Regions from separate parts of the Peribacillus sp. GL_122 genome, predicted to be linked through region 1. Evidence: riboswitches for the same ligand, from Rfam matches in the RefSeq annotation. Region 1 holds a riboswitch; the other holds the start of a gene.
What was found. A riboswitch is a leader RNA that binds a small molecule or an ion and turns the genes downstream of it on or off. The one in region 1 is predicted to bind S-adenosylmethionine.

Region 1 (3,156 bases):
GGAAATTCAATCGAAATCTTCTTCATTTCTAGTTGCGTGCCCATGTCCATTCCCCCTTATTGAACAGACACTCCCTTCTACTTGAAAGAGAGTGTCTCTTTTTACTTTTTATAATGATCCTTCAAAACTTTCATCCAATCTTCTTCAAATTCCGTAGATTCACCCCATCCATCGACAATACCAGACAGATTTGCCATGTTTACCGCTTCTTTTGAAGCTTGGACTTGCTTTTGTGAAATAAGTGAAGCCTCTAAGTCATAGGTTTGCGGCGTATCTTCGCCCGCCAATTTTTTAGCCAATATCCTCATATTAACTGCACCGATCAACTTGGGATCGACTGCTGCCGTGTAGGACCATGAGCTATCTGCCGATTGGATTTCCTGGAGATCTGCGTTAGATACATCAATTCCATATATCTTCACTTCATCTCGGCCCGCTTCTTTAATCGCCCGGGCTGCACCGATGGCAAAGGCATCCCATGTTGCGAAAATGGCATCCAATTTACCTTTAGGGTATTTATTCAGCATTGCGGCTACAGCATTTTGTGTCTGAACCGAAGTATCGGCAGATGCCACTCCGAATCTTTCGACTTCTTTAATCCCAGGATTTTCTTTTAGTTTTTCCTGATAGACTGCATTTCTTCTTACCATTGGTGGGAAACCATCCACCCAAAGATATGCAATTGCCGCTTCACCTTTCTGCTCTTTTATCAGTTTATCAAAAGCCAGTGTTGCCAACGCTTCATCATCCTGTGAAGTTAATGTCACACCATCTATTTTAGATAGATCGCTTATTGAATCGAACGTGACAACGCTTTTACCTGAATCAACCAACTTTTGAACGTCATTCACAGTTGCTGCATCATCACCATGGGAAATGATATAGCCGTCGTAATCTTCCTCCAATGCCTGCGCTATCGCATCATGAAATTTAGCCGTATCACCATTGGCTGTATATGTATCCACTTGGAAACCGAGTGCTTCTCCTTCTTCCTTCGCCCCCGCCAGGTATTGGGCCGTATGATCATCACCGCCAATTTTACGGATCACTTTGATCTTGGCTCCATCCCCATCTGCAAATCTTTCCGGTACATTTTCAAATGATACTTTTTCTTCTTTCTTCGATTCTGTGGAACTCTGCCCAGTAGAGCAACCCGTTAAAAGCAAAGCCGAAGCGATGGCTGAAATAAATATCCCTTTAATAGACCTTCTCATCTTGTTTTCCCTCCATGTTTTCTAATTAGTCTTATCAGTTAAGTCGGTGTAAATCCCAAAATAAAAACCTCTCTAATATAGAGAGGTTTAATCGGCTGTTTTGCAGACTTGTCCCTCTCTTATCTGTCAAAACATTTCTGTTTTGCAGGATTTAGCACCAATTCCTAATGGAACGGTTGCTGGGCATCTTAGGGCCAGTCCCTCCGCCACTCTTGATAAGAGATATATTGTGTTACGTTTTCGTAATTATCACTTTATAGGGATATAGTCGTAAAGTCAATAGATTTTTGAATATTTGAAATGTTCCCCGTTATTTTTTATTTTCTTTGAAGCTGGGCTAGACGCTTTTTCTCGATTTTTTCAAGCCTCTCCAACTGCCTTAATTTCACTTCGAACAAAGTGATCGGGTCACGGTAAACTTCCGGATTTTCTTTCATATGCTCCAATGCAGCCTGGAAGTCTTTTATCTCGGTCTGCGTTTGTTCAATCGTTTTTTGAAGTAAGGCAAATGAACTGCGATAGAAAAGTGCGATGTCCCGATCCAAAGATTTTTCAAACAATCCAAATTGGGTAAGGAAACGTTCCGTGATCATTTCCGCAACATCCAGGTAATCTTCACTTTCCAGATATTTCTTATAACGATTGTACATATTGGCTTTATTTTGCGGTATCGCCCCAAACAGCTTCCCTGCTCCTTTAAGCAGCAATTGTGATGGAGTCCTGCGCAAAAGGATATTAACGTTTTCGATGCGGATACTGCTTGTCATCCGATCGGCATCACGGCGCCAGTCATCCAATACCCTGAAGTCACCTGCAAGCGTAATCCGTTCTTCTTTGTATAATTCATTGAATCCGGCACTCATCTCATCCATAAACTGCTGGCTTTGTGAGAACTCCATTTGGGAACTGGCAATCCAGTCTTGAAGAGAACGGTAATATTGAGGCATGATCTTATCAGAAATGAAGTTTTGAATCCGCTCATTCATTTCTTGGTTTAACTGTACATGGACCTGACTGAAATCACTGCTTTCCGTTAATGATTTAGAGCAATCCCTCAATAATTCAGGAATTTTAGAAGAAAGCTGATTTTTCACTTCATCCTTAAGCAGACGATACGACCTTATGATATTTTCACTTTTTTCTTTTTCCAAATCAGCCAGTTGATTGACCGCCCCATTCAGTTTGACTTCCATCTGTTCATTCCAAGAGATGGAATGCTCGCATTTCCGCTCATTGGCTGCCCGTTTTTCTAACAGATAAGATAAAGTTTTACGAATGAATGCAAGGATTTTTTCAGATCTTCTTTCCTTCCAATTATCCTCTTGATAATTCGATTGAAGGAAGGCTGAAAGGTCCTTCAATTGCTGCTTGCTATCATACAGTTTGGAGAAAGCGAATACTTTCGCATTCGGGAAATATGCATTCACTTTATCCCATGTTTCGTCTTCCATCCGGACTGCCACCTGATCACTGTATATCGTATCCATTTTATTTAACAAGAAATGAATCGGCAGTTTCGGAGCCATCATTTGAATTTCCAATAACAGATCCCGTTCACTGCCGGTGAAAGGCGCCCGGGCGTCAAGAACGAACATCAGTCCATCACTGCCATGTAAATAGCCTTGGAAATCTGATTCCACGCTTTTTTCCCCATTGAACCCCGGTGTATCCAATAATCGCAGACCATTATTTCTTAGGTAGTCACTTATGATTGTCACATCAACAATAGTCCCGCGCTGGCGGCGTGTTTCATCCAATTCAGTTAGCTCCATGACAACCTTTCTATCTGTATCGGTAATTTCAAGGATTTCCAAATCATCCCCGTCTTTGACACTGACTAATGACGAATGATCTTCAGCGGCAATGCTCTCGCCAACAATTGACTGAATGAAGGATGTCTTGCCATTTCCTGTACTTCCTACAAGAAGAAGATTGAAGTTTT
Region 2 (3,156 bases), 2.8 Mb from region 1:
TCATTGCAGCCCTCGAATTGTTCCCCGCCAAAATCCTCGACTGTCAAATTCTCCGCTTGAAGCATTGTTCCCATCGCCCCGTCAAGAAGGAGAATCTTAGAATTTAACTGATCTTGAATCGCTTTTTTATTCATGTACTGCCACCTCTGATGTATGTTTACTATCGACTTTTCTAATATATTTCGTAAGTTCCGCCGTCATTTCATAGCGAAGGAACGGAGTGATTAAATATATGCCCTTGAATTTTTCCCTTGCCGCGTCCACTAGCTCTCGCGCAATATTCACTCCTTCAATCCTTGACTTTACAGGGTCATCCCCTGCTAACGCCATGGCCCTTCTAACATTATCAGGCAATTTGATGCCTGGGATCTCATTATGGATGAATTCGGCGTTCCGGGTGCTTGTCAAGGGCATGATACCGATGAAAATCGGGGTTTCTAAATGTTTTGTGGCTTCATATACTTCTTCGATTTGCTCCACGGAATAGATTGGCTGTGTCAAGAAGGATTGGGCACCGCAGGCAATCTTCTTTTCCATTCTCAGTACGGCTTTATCCAGATATTTCACATTGGGATTAAACGCTGCCGCAATTTTGAAATTTGCCCTTTGGCCCAAACTTTGACCGGAATAGGAAAGACCTTCATTAAATTGTTTGACCATACTTATTAGGTCAAAGGAAGATAAATCATAAACCGAAGTGGCCCCCGGGAAATCCCCAATTTTTGAAGGGTCTCCGGTGATGATCAATATTTCGTTCAGCCCCACCGTCTGCAGACCCATTAAATGTGACTGCAGGCCAATCAAATTTCGATCACGGCATGTTATATGCACCATCGGCTCTATATTCAATTGGTTCTTCAGTAAATTAGCCAGTGCATCATTCGATATCCTTGGTGAGGCAAGCGAATTATCCGCTAATGTAATGGAATCGACCCCTGCTTTTTTCAAAACCTCGGCACCAGTCATGAAGCTCTCTATACCTAACTTTTTCGGTGGATCAAGTTCAACTAGAATCGTCCTTTCTGTTTTGGCCTTTTCGAACAGGGGACGTTCCAATTCTCTATCATTCACTTCAATTATTTCTATTTCACGGGATTTCGTAAATTTCTCTTTCACAGGAGCCAAACTTCCAATCGCATTCTTTACAGCTTGAATATGCAGCGGAGTCGTTCCACAGCACCCTCCTATGATCGCAGCACCCTGCTCACGAAGTTCTAGGGCACTTGAACCGAAATATTCCGGCACAGCTTTATAGACGAGCCTTCCATCCACATAATCCGGGAGGCTGGCATTTGGGTATATGGCAATTGATGCTTGCTTTGGCAAACTCACTTCTTCCAAGGCCCGAATCATATGATGTGGACCGAGACGGCAATTCACGCCAACAACATCGGCACCCAATTGCTCGAGTTTTTGAAAGGCTTCATTTAAATGGATTCCATTTTGAAGATTTCCCAGTTCATGCATCGAAACATTTGCGATGATCGGCAGTCCAGTTTCATTTTTAACGATTTGCAGGACAGTTTCCAGTTCTTCCAGGTCATAAAATGTTTCCAAGAGAATCCCATCAGGGTTTTCCATCAAAAGACTGTATAGCTGTTCACGAAAACCCCGTTTTATCTCTTCAATACTTAAATCCGATTTCCTGATGCTCCGCTGTGCCCCTATGGTACCGAAGACGTATGCCTTTCCTTTTGCCGCTTTTTTAGCAAGAATGACTCCCTGGCGATTGATTCTGCTTACTTCATCTTCAAGTCCATACCGTTTCAATTTGTTGAAATTGGCTCCATATGTATTCGATTGAAGGATATCTGCACCAGCTTCCAGATAGGCACGGTGGATGGACTCTATTTGATCTGGGTTCGTGCAGTTTAATTCCTCATAACATTGATCGATGCCATTTGAATACAATAAGGTCCCCATTGCCCCTTCCCCAACCAGTATTCTTTCTTTCACGTCTTTACGAAAATTCATCATTACACCCTCTCTCAAAAACAATCCTGTTTTTGTCGTATTCTATGAGTATGAGAGAAAAGGAAAAAAACCTTCTCAAAGAAGAAGGTTTTTTGAAACATTCTCCTCATCTATCAAGCTCTGCTTGCTGGATTTAGCACCTTTGCCTAAGCTGGTTGCTGAGGTTTCTTCGGGCCAGTCCCTCCACCTCTCTCGATAAGATCCATTATATAATTTTCACAAGATTTCAAAATTTGATTATATTTAATTTACATTAATAATCTGTCAATTTCAATACCTGATCGACATTTTTTTCACTTTTGCAAAAATCATTCAATCTTTTACAGCTTGAACCCTCATCAAGATCCTTTGTTTCCAGTCTTCCGCTAACGAGTCTAGTGTAAGTAAAGCCTTTGCGCCTTCCAGCCCATCTCGTTTATGAAGAATTACCTCTGCTGCATAATGAACTGAAATTTTTTCTTGCAAACGATCTATCAGCACAATCTCGTTTTGTTTAGTTATCGTTCCTTCTTGAAGTACTCTTGCAAAATAACCAGTGAAACTCGTTTTCAGCACGAGTTCCAAAAACTTAGGTTCTTGATTGAAGTGGGAAATGGTCGAACAAGGTATCCTCCCTTGGTTAATTTGAACAATCACTTCTCCTATTTGATAAATATCGCCGATATACGTTGATTCTTCCCTCATCCCCGCTATGGTTAAATTTTCACCGAATGCAGGGATTTCCAGCTTTTTAGAGAATTTTTCATTCCATAATGAATAATGCTCAAAGGGGTAAAAGCACAAAGCGCGATCAGGACCTCCATGGAACTTTACATTACCTACCCCATCACCAATTATACCTGATTTAGTCACTGTCACATTATCCTTTGCTTGTTTATCCATTGCTGAAAAGATATCGATATTCGAAAAAATTTCATGCTTCGGCTTCCCGGCATGAAGTGCTCTAATTTTTCCATTTTGCATTTTGCATCTTCCATTCATATTTAATGTATATCATCCTGTATGTATAAATTATACTAAAAATCCATTTTATTCTGTAGTTTTTTATAAGAATATGACAATGCAAAAGCCACATGAGCCGTTAAATGGGCGAAATATCATTGATTTCCAGAAAAATTCATAGGTTAGTTTCAGTAATTTTGTTGCTATTTCAGAATTAAATATGGTAGAATATGAACACAA

Region 2: it holds a riboswitch for S-adenosylmethionine, as region 1 does, so the genes downstream of both, AC3ISB_RS16070 (bifunctional homocysteine S-methyltransferase/methylenetetrahydrofolate reductase) here and AC3ISB_RS02475 (sugar ABC transporter substrate-binding protein) in region 1, are expected to answer to the same signal.

What each region holds. Positions count from the first base shown of each region.
Region 1 covers NZ_CM174415.1:505,666-508,821, reverse strand. The annotation lists gene AC3ISB_RS02480 (sugar ABC transporter ATP-binding protein) at 1-44, opposite strand, end outside; gene AC3ISB_RS02475 (sugar ABC transporter substrate-binding protein) at 102-1,214, opposite strand; SAM riboswitch class I at 1,331-1,436, opposite strand; gene AC3ISB_RS02470 (GTPase domain-containing protein) at 1,532-3,156, opposite strand, start outside.
Region 2 covers NZ_CM174415.1:3,343,831-3,346,986, forward strand. The annotation lists gene metH (methionine synthase) at 1-134, opposite strand, end outside; gene AC3ISB_RS16070 (bifunctional homocysteine S-methyltransferase/methylenetetrahydrofolate reductase) at 127-1,974, opposite strand; SAM riboswitch class I at 2,078-2,176, opposite strand; gene AC3ISB_RS16075 (MOSC domain-containing protein) at 2,287-2,937, opposite strand.